2 regions of the Bradyrhizobium roseum genome follow, and region 2 is predicted to be linked to the other one. Evidence: predicted binding sites of a transcription regulator. Region 2 holds the regulator's gene; the other holds the start of a gene.
What was found. Region 2 encodes PhoB, which activates phosphate uptake and scavenging genes when phosphate is short. Its sites were predicted from a motif close to TGTCATNNANCTGTCAT; they were not measured.
Positions count from the first base shown of each region.

Region 1 (7,582 bases), 3.0 Mb from region 2:
CAAGCACGGCTTTCTTGATCGCCGCCTTGAGGTCGGCGGGTAGACTGCCGAGATATGCCATCGGCGAATTCACGATCTGCTCGGACTTCATGATGATCTTGAAGTCGACAGCCTTCGCCATGCCCTTCCGGTCCATCCGGAGCAGGTTAGACTCTTTCTCGTCGTTCCACCAGTTGAACGCCGCGTCGCAGGTACCCTGCGCGAGTCCGATCACCGCGTTTTCGTGGCTTCCCGAATAAACCACTTTGGAAAAGAATTTTTCCGGGTCGATGCCCATCTTGTCCATCGCAAAGCGCGGGACGTTGTTGCCTGACGTCGAATTGGGATCGACAAGGCAGAGATTCTTGCCCTTCAGGTCCTGGATGTCCTTGTAGCTCGAATCGCTTTTGACATAGAGGACCGAGTAGTAGCCTTTGGTTCCATCGCCATTCACTTCGATCGCGAACGGCTCAACCTTCGCACCGATGATGTAGGCGCGTGCATACGACGCCGGACCATACATCGCGACGTGGATGTTGCCTGCCCGCTGGCCTTCGATGACCGCGGCATAATCGTTGGCGATCCGCAGCGTGACTTTGGTCCCGAGTTCGCGGGACAGATACTCCGTCAGAGGAGTCCAGCGGTTGGTCGTGCCCGAGGCATTCTCATCGGGAACCTTGGCAAACACCAGCTCCGGATATTTTGCCTTCCAATCCTGAGCCGTGGCGGCCGAGGTTGAGAATGCCAATGCCGCCGCAGCGGCGAAAATCATACGACGATCCATCATGACGTCTCCCGTTGTCGCGAAAATGAAGCTGGCGGTAATCCGGTCCCGCGAACTCTTGGTTTAAACATCGGCACTCAGGCGACGGCGACGGTGCCGAGAGCAGGAATTGCCACGCTTTCCGGCACATGCTCAGGCGCGGCGCCCATCACTTCATCTGCCTCGAGATCGTAGAGTTCGCGCGAGATGCGATCGGTCAGCGCCACCGGCGCGCCGTCGAATACAATCCGTCCCGAAGCCATGCCGATCAGGCGGTCGCAATAGCTGCGCGCCAGATCGAGCGAGTGCAGATTACAGACCACCGTGATGCCGAAATGCTTGTTGATCCGCAGCAGCGCATCCATCACGATCCGGGTGTTGCGGGGATCGAGCGAGGCGATCGGTTCGTCGGCGAGTATCATTGCAGGCTGCTGGACCAGCGCACGCGCAATTGCGACACGCTGTTGCTGGCCGCCCGACAGCTGGTCGGCGCGCTGGGCCGCAATCGAGGCCATGTCGAACTGTTCTAGCGCCGACATCGCAATCGCCTTGTCTTCTTCGGGCCAGAGCTGCGCCAGCGACCGCCATGTCGGCACCGTTGAAAGCCGCCCCATCAGCACATTGGTCAGGACGTCGAGCCGACCAACCAGGTTGAACTGCTGAAATATCATGGCCGAACGCGCACGCCACTGCCGCAGTTCCTTGCCGCGCAGCGCGGTAACGTCGACGCCCTCGAACAGGATGCGGCCTTCGGAGGGCTCGGCGAGGCGGTTGATCATCCGCAGCAGAGTCGACTTGCCGGCGCCGGATCGTCCGATCACGCCGACGAAGCTGCCGGGCTGAATCGAGAATGACGCGTTGTCTACCGCGGCCTTGGTGCCGAACCGGCACGTCAACCCTTCCACCACCAGCATGCACTGCTCCAGCGTTGTCGTCGTCATGCATCGCTAGCCGCTCGATCTAACAGTTGTGTGACAGACTGCTGCGGTGCGGCGTTCGTCCACAGCCGCCGCTCGCGTCATGCGCCCGTCATGATACTGTCACTGAGCGCATCGAAGACCAGCGTGACTTTCCCTTGATGGATGGACCTGCCATGGCCGGCAAAATGCTTTCCAACGAACCGACGATCGACCCGACCGCCTCGACGCGCGACTGCAAGTTTGGCGCCTATACCGAGGTCGGCGCCCGGACCATTTTGCTCGAAGTCACGATGGACGATTATTCCTACGTCGTGAACGACTCGCAGATCACCTACACTTCAATCGGAAAGTTCTGCTCGATCGCGGCAATGACGCGGATCAACCCGGGCAATCACCCGATGCACCGTGCGTCGCAGGCGCATTTCACCTACCGCGCCAGCAGCTATTTTCCGGGCGAGAGCGACGATACCGAATTCTTCGCCTGGCGGCGCGAGCACCACGTCCATATCGGCCATGACGTCTGGATCGGCCACGGCGCGGTGATCCTGCCCGGCCGTTCAATCGGTACCGGCGCGGTGGTCGCGGCCGGCGCCATCGTCACCAAGGACGTCTCCGCCTACACGATCGTCGGCGGCAACCCGGCGCGGCCGATCAAGCGGCGGTTTCCCGAATCCACCGCCGATCGACTGACGAACCTTGCTTGGTGGGACTGGGACCACGAGACGCTGCGCCGCGCCCTGCCCGATTTCCGAAAACTCGACGTCGAGGGCTTTCTCGACAAGTACGAATCGGCCGGGGTATCCGTACGTCAGTCCAACCGGAGCGCCGCGTCGTGACCGAACTGTTCATTGAAGGCGGCCGGGCCCTGCTCGGCCATGAGATCCACGAAACCAGCTTGCGGATTGCCGGCCGCGAGATCGTTGCTGCGGGTACGGATAACGGCCATGGCGCGCCCGGGATCGATGCCAGCGGCCTGCTGGTGCTGCCGGGCATCGTCGATCTGCATGGCGATGCCTTCGAGCGGCAGATGATGCCGCGGCCCGGCGTCGATTTCCCGATCGACGTCGCGCTCGTGGACAGCGACCGCCAGGCGATCAGCAACGGCATCACCACCGTCTATCACGGCACGACCTGGTCGTGGGAGCCCGGCCTGCGCAGCGCCGACAATGCGCGGAAATTGCTGGAAGCGATCGAGCAGTTGCGGCCGCAGCTCGCGGCCGACACCCGCTTCCATCTGCGCCACGAGACCTACAATCTCGATGCGGAAAGCGAGATCATCGATTGGCTGGCGCAAGGCCGCGTCGACCTGTTCGCCTTCAACGACCATATGGATTCCACCGTCGCCAGCCTTGCCAAACCGGTGAAGCGCAGCCGGATGGTCGAACGCACGGGTCTCACCCATGAGGCGTTCGACCACCTGGTGCAAAGCGTGATCACGCGCAGCCACGAGGTGCCGGCTTCGATTGCACGACTGGCACAGGCGGCGCGCGCAGCTGATGTGCGGATGCTGTCACATGACGATTCGAGCCCGGCGATGCGGCAGTCCTATCGCGCGCTGGGCGTGACGATCGCGGAGTTTCCGGTCAACGAGGAAACCGCCCGCGACGCTGCGGCAGCTTCCGACTTCATCGTGTTCGGCGCGCCCAACGTCGTGCGCGGCGGCAGCCATACCGGCTGGACCAGCGCCGCCGACATGATCGCCAAGGGCCTGTGTTCGGTGCTGGCATCGGACTACTACTATCCGGCGCCGCTATTGGCGGCGTTCCGGCTGGCCGCCGACGGCGTGCGGCCGCTGGCGGAAGCGTGGCAACTGATCTCGTCGGCCCCGGCGCGCGCCGCCGGCCTCACCGATCGCGGCACGCTCGCGGCAGGCCAGCGCGCCGACATCATTCTGGTCGACGACACGCTGCCGCTGCGGCCACGGGTCGTTGCGGTGGTTGCCGCGGGCCGTCTTGTATACCTGACGGAGGCCAACCGCCTGATCCGTTCCGCGGTCGCGCCGCGCAAGGCCATTGCAGCCGCGTGAAGCGGCCTTATTCTGGCACGATGGCAAATTATCCCCGCTACGCAATCTACTTCACCGCCGCGCCAGGCAGCGCACTCGACCGCTTCGGCAGTGCGCTGCTCGGCTACGACGCCTATGGCGGCGACGACCTGCCGTTTCCGGACGGGCTGCCCGAGGACTGGCGCAACCTGACGCAGGATCCGCGCAAATACGGCTTTCATGCCACGCTGAAGGCGCCGATCGCGCTGGCCGACGGCAAGGCCGAGAGCCGGCTCGCCGCGGCATGCGAACTGTTCGCCGATCTGGCGCGGCCGGTACCGGTGATCCAGCCCGTGGTCGATGCGATCAGCGGCTTCGTCGCGGTGGTTCCGGCCGAACCGTCGGCGGAACTCGAACTGCTCGCCGCCGAAGCGACCAAGGCGTTCGATCCGTTCCGTGCCCCCCTGAGTTCGGAAGATCGCGCGCGACGAAATCCGGACAGGCTGACGCCGCGGCAGCGCGACTATCTCGACCGCTGGGGCTACCCTTACGTGTTCGAGGAATTTCGTTTTCACATGACGTTGACGACAAGGCTTCCCGCCGAACGGCGCGAACCCGTCGTGGCCATGCTGCGCGAGAGGTTCGCGGCAACGGGCGTGGGGCCGCTTCCGATCGACGCGATTTCGCTATGCAGGCAGGAAACTGCGACTACGCGCTTTAGGGTGATTGGCCGCTGGCAACTGCACGACTGACGGGCGCACCCGCCCTAGCGCCGCTGGTTGTAGACGTCGAGGCAGACGGCGCCGAGCAGCACCAGCCCCTTGATCACCTGCTGGTAGTCGATGCCGATGCCGAGGATCGACATGCCGTTGTTCATGACGCCCATGATCATGGCGCCAATCACCGCGCCGCCGACCCGCCCGACGCCGCCATAGGCTGACGCGCCGCCGATGAAACAGGCCGCGATGACGTCGAGTTCGAAGCCGGCGCCGGCCTTCGGCGTCGCGGTGTTGAGCCGCGCGGCGAACACAAGTCCGGCCAGTGCCGCCAGCACGCCCATGTTGACGAAAGTGAAAAACGTCAGGCGTTCGGTCTTGATGCCCGACAGGCTCGCGGCGCGGGCATTGCCGCCGATGGCGTAGATGTGGCGGCCGATCACCGTGCGGGTGGTGACGAAGGCATAGAGCGCAATCAGCGCCGTCATGATGACGAGCACGTTCGGCAGGCCGCGATGCGAGGCGATCAGGCCGGCAAAGAACACGATGACGGCGAACAGCACCGCACTCTTGGCAACGAAGAAGGCAAACGGCTCGACCTCGATACCGTGCGAGGCCTGCTGCGCCCGGCCCCTCGCGCCGGCATAGACCATCGCCACCGCCAGCACCGCGCCGATCAGCAGCGAGGTTGGATAGAGCGTGCCGGCGCCGGGAAACAGTTCGGGGATGAAGCCCGAGGACAGCTTTTGGAACGTCGGCGGGAACGGCCCGACCGACTGCCCGGCCAGGATGGCCAGCGCCAGCCCCTTGAACACCAGCATGCCGGCCAGCGTCACGATGAAGGACGGGATCTTGAAATAGGCCACCCAGTAGCCCTGCGCCGCACCGATCAGCGCTCCGACCAGGAGGCAGGCGACGAAGGCCAGCGGATAGGCCACGTGATAGCGCACCATCAGCACTGCGGCGACCGCGCCGACGAAGCCCGCGACCGAGCCCACCGACAGGTCGATATGGCCGGTGACGATGACCAGCAGCATGCCGAGCGCCATGATCACGATGTAGCTGTTCTGCAGCACCAGGTTGGTCAGGTTCAACGGCTGCAGCAGCGTGCCGTCGGTCATGACCTGGAAGAACAGCATGATCGCGAACAGCGACAGCAGCATGCCGTAGTTGCGCAGATTGCTCTTAATGAAGCCGGCCTGCCCAGGCAGCGCAACCGCCTTGTCGGTCATGGTCGCAACTCCCCCTGAAGTACCTTGTTGTCCATTGTCCTGTTACGCATGATGGCGCGCATGATCCTTTCCTGGGTGGCCTCGGCAGCGGAAAACTCGCCGACAAAGGCGCCGTCATTCATCACGCAGATTCGGTCGCAGACGCCGAGCAGTTCGGGCATCTCCGAGGAGATCATCACCACGCCCTTGCCCGCCTCGGCAAGCTCGTTGATGATACAATAGATTTCATATTTTGCTCCGACGTCGATGCCGCGCGTGGGCTCGTCCAGGATCAAGACTTTCGGATCGGTCATCAGCCATTTCGACAGCACCACCTTCTGCTGGTTGCCGCCGGAAAGCTGGCCGGTCTCCTGATAGACGTCGGAACAGCGGATCCGCATCCGGCTACGGTAATCGTTCGCGACGCGCAGTTCCGACATGTCATCGATGACGCCGTGCCGCGCCACGCGCTCAAGGCTGGCCAGTGTGATGTTCTTGCGGACGTCGCTGTCCAGGATCAGGCCGAGCTGTTTTCGGTCCTCCGTGACGTAGGCGAGCCCGGCATCGATCGCCGCCGCCACGCTCGAAAGGTCGACCTCCCGGCCATCGAGCCAGATTTTTCCACTGATCTTCTCGCCCCAGGCGCGGCCGAACAGGCTCATGGCGAATTCGGTGCGGCCGGCGCCCATCAGTCCGGCGATGCCGACGACCTCGCCGCGCCGGACCTCGAAATTCACGCCTTTGATCACCCGCCGTTCCCGGTGCTGCGGGTGATACACGGTCCAATCCCGCACCTTGAAAACCGGCTCGCCGATGGCAGCGGTGCGTTGCGGAAAGCGATGGGCAAGATCGCGATCGACCATGCTGCGGATGATCCGATCCTCCTCCACCGGCTCGGCCCGGCAGTCGATGCTGTCGACGGTGCGCCCGTCGCGCAGCACCGTGATCCGGTCGGCGACGCGGGCCACCTCGGACAATTTGTGCGAGATCAGGATCGAGGCGATGCCCTGAGCCCGGAACGCCAGCAGGCGATCCAGCAAGGCAGCGCTGTCGTTCTCGTTCAGGCTGGCAGTCGGCTCGTCGAGGATCAACAGCCGCACCCGCTTCGACAACGCCTTGGCGATTTCCACCAGTTGCTGCTTGCCGACGCCGAGGTCCGTCACCAGCGTATCCGGCGTCTCGGTGAGGCCGACCTGGGTGAGCAATTCGTGGGTCCGGCGATAGACGGTGTCGCGATCGATCACGCCAAAACGCTGCGGCGGATGCGACAGAAAGATATTCTCCGCAATCGACATCAGCGGAATCAGCGCCAGCTCCTGATGGATGATGATGATGCCGAGCGCTTCGGAATCGTTGACGTCGCGAAAGCGCCGTTCCTCACCGTCAAAGATGATGCTGCCTTCATAATCACCGTGGGGATAGACGCCGCTGAGCACCTTCATCAGGGTCGACTTGCCGGCGCCGTTCTCGCCGACCAGCGCATGGATCTGCCCCGCCTCCACCGTGAAGTTGACGTCGCGCAGGGCCTGGACGCCGGAAAAGCTCTTGCTCACGCCGCGCATTTCGAGAATTGCGGTCATCGCGCCATCCCGTCCATTGTCTGTCCCTACCCTCGGCAGCGGCGCCGGTTGTCGCCGGCGCCGCCGCTGTCCGTCAATTGAATTGCGAGCGCTTGTAGTAGCCGCTGTCGATCAGCACTTTTTCCCAGTTGCTCTTGTCGACCACGACAGGCTTCAGCAGATAGGACGGTACAACCTTGACGCCGTTGTTATAGGTCTTGGTGTCGTTGACGGTCACTTCCTTGCCGCTGAGCGCGGCGTCCACCATGTCGGCAGTGACGCGGGCGAGATCGCGGGTATCCTTGAAGATCGTCGAATATTGCTCGCCGCGCTGCATCGACTTGATCGACGGCACCTCCGCATCCTGGCCGGAAACGATCGGCATCGGCATGTTGCCGCTGCCATAGCCGACGCCCTTCAACGACGAGAGAATGCCGATCGAAAGACCGT
Region 1 is NZ_CP129212.1:2,750,412-2,757,993, reverse strand. It holds gene phnD (phosphonate ABC transporter substrate-binding protein) at 1-766, opposite strand, end outside; gene phnC (phosphonate ABC transporter ATP-binding protein) at 841-1,656, opposite strand; gene QUH67_RS12940 (transferase hexapeptide repeat family protein) at 1,836-2,498, shown strand; gene QUH67_RS12935 (alpha-D-ribose 1-methylphosphonate 5-triphosphate diphosphatase) at 2,495-3,688, shown strand; gene QUH67_RS12930 (DUF1045 domain-containing protein) at 3,709-4,398, shown strand; gene mmsB (multiple monosaccharide ABC transporter permease) at 4,413-5,594, opposite strand; gene mmsA (multiple monosaccharide ABC transporter ATP-binding protein) at 5,591-7,153, opposite strand; gene chvE (multiple monosaccharide ABC transporter substrate-binding protein) at 7,227-7,582, opposite strand, start outside.
Region 1: phnC (phosphonate ABC transporter ATP-binding protein) is a predicted target of PhoB. The motif match lies at 1,770-1,786, and genes of this name have one in related genera.

Region 2 (7,582 bases):
CGCGGAGCGCTGTCAACACGCCATGGAACACGCCTTTCCTGCATCTCAGGAGGGCTAAATCCGTAGGATTGCGGTGTGGTGGAAAACACGCAGTATCGTGCCTACATGTCGGAACATGTGGACGTTGGGGCGCGGACTCTTGCGCCGGAGTCACGCCATATTGTAGCTTTTGGGCTGTCGGGTACGACATCTCGTGCGGCGGTTTTTATCCCTAAGAGTCCATTTTGTATTGCGTACACGTTCGGGCGCGCTTTCCGCGCCCGGCGAGGGCTAAGGGATTCTGACCGCAGGGTTTTTTGAGACGAATGACGTCGCCCGCGCTGCCCCATATCGGCCGGCGCGGTGCGAAGGAAAGACTACGATGACGGTATTGACCTGGTCCGACGATCGCGTCGAGCAGCTGAAGAAGCTCTGGGAAGCCGGCTTGTCGGCAAGCCAGATTGCCGCGGAACTCGGAAATGTGACCCGAAACGCTGTGATCGGCAAGGTGCACCGGCTGGGCCTCTCCGGCCGCGCCAAGTCACCCTCCTCGGCCGCGCCGCGGCAGCGCAAGGCGCGCCCGGCCCAGCAGATGGTGCGCGTGTCGCGCCCGGTTTCGCGCGGCAACACCGCGCTGGCGCACGCCTTCGAGGTCGAGATCGAACCCGATCCGATCGCCTTCGACAACGTGGTGCCGATGAGCCAGCGGCTGTCGCTGCTCGAACTCAACGAAGCCACCTGCCACTGGCCGGTCGGCGATCCCGCCAGCCCGGAATTCTTCTTCTGCGGCGGCAAGGCGCTTTCGGGACTGCCCTACTGCGCGCATCACTCGCGCGTGGCGTATCAGCCGGCGTCCGATCGGCGGCGTGCGGCACCGAAGCCGACCCGTTAAGTCGCGCGCGATACTCCAAAGCGGCCGTCCCTGCAAACGCAGGGGCCCATCACCACAGGTGTGTGGGGTTTTGGCGAGCGTGAGCTCCGGGCTCAATTCAACAATCGAGATTCGTGGTTATGGCTCCCCGCGTTCGCGGGGACGGCGATAGAATGCAGGGTGAGGCACTGGAGCCGTGCTACGACTCCACCTTCGCGAACCGATCATCCAGCGCATATCCCGCGCCGCGCACGGTGCGGATCGGATCCTGTTCGCGGCCCGGGTTGAGGAGTTTGCGCAGCCGGCCGATGTGGACGTCGACGGTGCGTTCGTCGATGTAAATGTCGCGGCCCCAGACGCTGTCGAGCAATTGCTCGCGGCTGAACACGCGGCCGGGATGCTCCAGGAAAAATTCCAGTAGCCGATACTCGGTCGGGCCGAGATCGATCGAGCGGCCCGAGCGCGCGACGCGGCGCTTCTCGCGATCGAGTTCGATATCGCCATAGGTCAAGACGGTAGCGAGCCGCTCTGGGCTTGCCCGCCGCAGCAGACCCTTCACCCGCGCCAGCAACTCCGGCACCGAAAACGGTTTAACGATGTAGTCGTCGGCGCCGGTCGCAAGGCCACGCACCCGCTCGCTCTCCTCACCGCGCGCCGTGAGCATGATGATCGGCAACTGCTTGGTCTCCGGCCGCGCCCGCAAGCGACGGCACAGTTCGATACCCGACAGGCCCGGCAGCATCCAGTCCAGCACGACGAGATCGGGAATGCGCTCCTTCAGCCGCGTATCGGCATCGTCGCCGCGGCCGACGGTTTCGACCTCATAGCCTTCGGCGTCGAGGTTGTAGCGCAACAGCGTGGTCAGCGCTTCTTCGTCCTCGACCACCATAATGCGCGCGCTCATCTTTTATTCCTCAAGTACTAGGCAACGTGGTGGCAAACGTCGTCATGTCGCCCTTCGGGCGCTTGTCGAGCATCTGCTGGCCTTCGATCATGTAGAACACGGTTTCGGCGATGTTGGTCGCGTGATCGCCGATCCGCTCGATATTCTTGGCACAGAACATCAGGTGAATGCAGAACGAGATGTTGCGCGGGTCTTCCATCATATAGGTCAGGAGTTCCCGGAACAACGAGGTACAGATGGCGTCGACTTCCTCGTCGCCCTTCCATACCGCCAGCGCCGCCGGGAGGTCGTGCGCCGCATAGGCGTCCAGCACCGATTTGACCTGCGATTGCACCAGGTCGGTCATGTGCTCCAGGCCGCGAATGAGCTTCAGCGGCTGAAAATCATTCTCCAGCGCGGCGACGCGCTTTCCCATGTTCTTGGCGAGATCGCCGATCCGCTCCAGGTCGGTGGCGACACGCATGGCGCCGACGATCTCGCGCAGATCGACCGCCATCGGCTGGCGCCGTGCGATGGTCAGCACCGCGCGCTCCTCGATCAGGTGCTGCAGACGGTCGACCTCGACATCGGCCGCGACGACGCGGTTGCCGAGCGCGACGTCGCGGCGGACCAGCGCGTCGACGGATTCGGTGATCATGCGCTCGACCTGGCCGCCCATCTCGGCGACGAGACGGGTCAATTCCTGGAGGTCGCTGTCGAACGCCTTGGCGGTGTGTTCAGAAGCCATTTTCTATCTCCTCAACCGAACCGGCCGGTGATGTAATCTTGCGTGCGTCGATCGCTCGGGGAGGTGAATATCTTGTTGGTGTCGTCGAACTCGATCAACTCGCCGAGATACATGAAGGCGGTCTTGTCGGAGACGCGCGCCGCCTGCTGCATGTTATGGGTGACGATCGCGATCGTGTAGTCCTCCGCCAGTTCGGTGATCAGTTCCTCGATCTTGGCGGTCGAAATCGGATCCAGCGCCGAGCAGGGTTCGTCGAACAGGATCACCTCCGGCCGCACCGCGACCGTACGCGCGATGCAGAGCCGCTGTTGCTGGCCGCCGGACAGCGAAAGGCCGCTGGCATTGAGTTTGTCCTTGACCTCGTTCCACAGCGCGCCGCCGCGCAGCGCCTTCTCGACCCGGCCGTCCATCTCGGACTTGGAGATCTTCTCATAGAGGCGGATGCCGAAGGCGATGTTTTCGTAGATCGTCATCGGGAACGGCGTCGGCTTCTGGAACACCATGCCGACACGGGCGCGCAGCAGATTGAGGTCGAGCTTGGGGTCGAGAATGTTGGTCTGGTCCAGCATCAACTGGCCGGTCGCTTTCTGGCCGGGATAGAGATCGTACATCCGGTTGAAGATCCGCAGCAGCGTGGACTTGCCGCAGCCGGACGGGCCGATGAAGGCCGTGACACGGTTGGTGCCGAGCGTCAGATTGATATCCTTCAGCGCGTGATGTTCGCCATAGTAAAAATTCAAGCCGCGGGCGGTCACCTTTGGCGGCGCCTCGGGCAGCGCCACCTGCGGAACGGATCCGCTCGCATTACTCACGGATACGGAGAGTTCGGTCATTTGGATGTCCTCTCGGCGCCGAGAACGCGCGCGCCAATATTCAGGGCCAATACGGTGAGCGTGATCAGCAGCGCCCCGCTCCAGGCGAGTTGCTTCCAGTAGGCATAGGGGCTCTGCACGAAGTTGTTGATGGTGACCGGCAGGTTCGCCATCGTTTTGGTCATGTCGAGACTGAAGAACTGGTTCGACAGCGCGGTGAACAGCAGCGGCGCGGTCTCGCCGGCAACGCGCGCTGTCGCCAGCAGCACGCCGGTGATCAGGCCCGCGCGCGCGGCGCGATAGGCGATCCGCCGGATCACCAGCGAGCGCGGCAGGCCGAGCGCGGAGGCTGCCTCACGCAGTGGATTGGGCACCAGTCCCAGCATGTCCTCGGTGGTGCGGACCACCACGGGGATCACGATCACGGCCAGTGCCAGACAGCCGGCGAACGCCGAGAAGCCGCCCATCGGCACCACAATCGCGCCGTAGATGAACAGGCCGATAATGATCGACGGCGCGCTCAACAGAATGTCGTTGATGAAACGGATCACCGACGTCAGCTTGTCGTGCTTGCCGTATTCGGCGAGATAGGTTCCCGCGAACAGGCCGAGCGGCGCGCCGATGCCGACCCCGATCACGGTCATCATGATCGAGCCGACGATGGCGTTGCGCAGGCCACCGTCGGTCGAACCCGGCGGCGGCGTATCCTGGGTGAAGACGGCGAGGTTGAGCCCGGCGAGACCGTTGTAGAACAGCGTGAACAGGATCAGCGCCAGCCAGGTGACACCGAACAAGGCGGCGCCCAGGCAGAGAAACTTAACAATGATGTTGTTGCGGCGGCGGGATGCGTAGATCGGGTTCATAATCTTAGCTCCCCGCCTTCTTTTCCAGCCGCATCAGCATCAGGCGCGCGGCCGCCAGGACGAAGAAGGTCAAGACGAACAGCAGCAGGCCTAGCAGGATCAGGCCGGATTGATGCAAGCCATCGCTCTCGGCGAACTCGGAAGCGATCGCGGCGGAAATCGTGGTGCCCGGCGCGAAGATCGAGGACTGGATCTTGAACGAATTGCCGATGATGAAGGTCACCGCCATGGTCTCGCCGAGCGCACGGCCGAGCGCCAGCATGATGCCGCCGATCACGCCGACCCGGGTGTAGGGAATGACGACGTTGCGGACGACTTCCCAGGTGGTGCAGCCGACGCCATAGGCCGCTTCCTTCAATACCGGGGGCACCGTCTTGAAGACGTCGACCGAGATCGCGGTAATGAAGGGCAGCACCATGATGGCGAGGATCAAGGCCGCGTTGAACAGGCTGAGATAGGACGGCGGACCCGCGAAGATGGTTCCGAGCACCGGGACGCCGTCGAACACGGAAATCATGAACGGCTGGAAATTGTTGGCCAGGAACGGGCCCAGCACGAAGAAGCCCCACATGCCGTAGATGATCGAGGGTATCCCGGCGAGCAGTTCGACGGCAAGCCCGATCGGACGACGCAGCCAGATCGGACAGATCTCGGTGAGAAACACCGCAATGCCGAGGCCGACCGGAATGGCGATCATCATCGCGATCACGGAGGTGATCAACGTGCCGTAGATCGGACCGAGCGCGCCGAGAACCGGCGGATCGGCCGACGGCGCCCAGCGCTGCGTCCACAGGAAGGCCGCGCCGTACTCGCGCATCGCCGGCCATGCGCCGACGATCAGCGATAGAATAATGCCGCCGAGGATGAGGAGAACCGAGATCGCGCAGGCGCGCGTAATCCAGTAGAAGGTGACGTCGCCGAACTTGAAGGCGCTGAGCGCCCTCGCACGATCGTAAGGTCCGGCAGCATCCATTACGTCGCGCTCAACCGCCATTTCTGCCACGCCAATCCCCTGTACTTATAGCCCAATGACCCGGACGTCGGTGCACGGCTTTTTTGGGCTCGCGCATTTTTCTTGCCTCTCCTATCCCGAGAGGGGTGCTCAACCCGGCCAAGACCGGGTTGAGCGAGCTTATTGTGAGGCACTTGCCGATCAGCTCTTGATGTCGGCCGACCAGGTCTTCTCGATCAGCTTGACCACGGGCTCCGGCATCGGAATGTAGTCGAGCTCCTCGGCCATCTTGTCGCCCTTCTCGAAAGCCCATTTGAAGAACTTGATCGCTTCCTTGGACGCCGCCTTGTCGGTGGCATCCTTGTGCATCAGAATGAAGGTCGCGCCGGTGATCGGCCACGACGCTTCGCCGGGCTGGTCGGTCAGGATGACGAAGTAGTTCTTGGCGCCCGCCCAGTCGGCATTGGCAGCCGCAGCTTGGAAGGCCCCGATGGTCGGCTGTACGGTCTTGCCGGCCTTGTTGATCATCGCGCCGTAGGTCAGCTTGTTCTGCTTGGCGTAAGCGTACTCGACATAGCCGATCGAGTTCTTGGTCTGGCTGACATTGCCTGCAACGCCTTCATTGCCCTTGGCGCCGACGCCCGTCGGCCACTCGACCGCGGTGCCGGAACCTGCCTTCGTCTTCCACTCGGCATTGGCTTTCGAGAGGTAATCGGTCCAGAGGAACGTGGTGCCGGAGCCGTCAGAACGGCGCACGACCGTGATGGCGTCGGCAGGTAGTTTCAGCTTCGGGTTGAGCTTGGCAATCGCCGGATCGTTCCAGGTCTTGACCTTGCCGAGATAGATGTCGCCGAGCAGCTCGCCGGAAAACACCAGTTCACCCGGCTTGATGCCTTCAAGGTTCACCACCGGCACCAGTGCACCCATCGCCTGCGGCCACTGAATCATGCCTTCCTTGTCAAGCTGTTCCGGCTTGAGCGGCATGTCGGAGGCGCCAAACGTCACGGTCTTGGCCACGATCTGCTTGATGCCGGCGCCGGAACCGATCGACTGATAGTTCAGGCCGTTGCCGGTCTCCTTCTTGTAGGCATCGGCCCACTTCGAATAGAGCGGGAACGGGAAGGTCGCGCCCGCGCCGGTAATGTCGGCAGCGAATGACGACGTCGAAGCGGCGACCAGGCCGGCAGCGACGATAGCTTTCATGAAATTCATGGTTGGTCTCCATCTGGTGAGCGAAGCGCTTGTTGCGCCCGATAGCGCTCACTTGCCGCTGGTCTAGGAGCGGTCGATAGAGCTTTTACGAAGGTTCGATGACAGTTGGATGACACTGCCAAGCCATTGAAATATCTTGAATTTAATGCCTAAGCCGCCCTTTGCCTGGGGAAATCCGGCGCTGAAGGCTGTCGGTTTTTTGTGCACTTTTAGAGGACGACCGGGCCGGCGTCAGCCAAGGATCGCGATCCCGATTACGCCGGATCCAAGTCCGTCGGGAACTTATGCTTTTCTGTTGAGTAAGCCGTCGAAATCTCGGCTTCCTTGGTGCTGGCGAGATTACCGTGCAAGCAAGACGCCGCGCCGTGACCTCTTATTCGAGACGCGCGGCCCCTTCAGGCGCCCAGCCATGTGGCGAGGTGTTCCGGCTTGGGCAATCCGCCGGCATGCACAACCTTGCCGTCCACGACCACGCCCGGCGTCGAGGCGATGCCGTAACCGGCGATCGCCGCGTAGTCGGTCACTTTCTCGATTGTGACGGGTACTCCCAGCCTGTCCGCTTCGGCCTGCACCATCTCGGCCGTAGCGACACAACGTTTGCAGCCCGGGCCGAGCACCTTGACGTCTTTCATGGATCCCCCTCGTTTCAGTTGAACAGCAGGTTGAACAGTAACCCGACCCCAAGGATGCCCGTCCCGACAACGCCGACGAAGACCGCTATGAGCTTCAGACTCAATACCTTGCGCAGGATGATCATCTCCGGAACCGACAACGCGATCACCGACATCATGAAGGCGAGCACGGTCCCGAGCGCCGCCCCCTTGGCAAGCAGGGCTTGAACGACCGGGATAATGCCGGCGGCGTTCGAGTACATCGGAATTCCGATCAGGACCGCGGCCGGTACCGACCACCAGGCGCCCTGTCCCATGATCGAGGCGAGCAGGTCCGACGGTACGTACCCGTGAATCAACGCCCCAATGGCGATGCCCGCGATGATCCAGGGCCAAACCTTGCCGACGATCTCGCGCACGGCTTCGATACCCGTCTTGATACGATCAACAGCGGTGACATCTTCCGGCGGCAGTTCGGCTGCGCTCGCGCGGATGTTGCGAACCCATTCTTCCAGCCAGTTTTCGAGATGCAGGCGGCCGATCACCCAGCCTGCCGTAATCGCGACGAACAGGCCGAAGCCGAGATAGGTGAGCGCCACTTTCCAGCCGACGAGCCCGAACAAAAGCCCGAGCGCCACCTCGTTCACCATC
Region 2 is NZ_CP129212.1:7,076,654-7,084,235, forward strand. It holds gene QUH67_RS33565 (GcrA family cell cycle regulator) at 362-871, shown strand; gene phoB (phosphate regulon transcriptional regulator PhoB) at 1,050-1,754, opposite strand; gene phoU (phosphate signaling complex protein PhoU) at 1,765-2,481, opposite strand; gene pstB (phosphate ABC transporter ATP-binding protein PstB) at 2,493-3,314, opposite strand; gene pstA (phosphate ABC transporter permease PstA) at 3,311-4,156, opposite strand; gene pstC (phosphate ABC transporter permease subunit PstC) at 4,161-5,159, opposite strand; gene pstS (phosphate ABC transporter substrate-binding protein PstS) at 5,310-6,320, opposite strand; gene QUH67_RS33600 (thioredoxin family protein) at 6,716-6,952, opposite strand; gene QUH67_RS33605 (permease) at 6,967-7,582, opposite strand, start outside.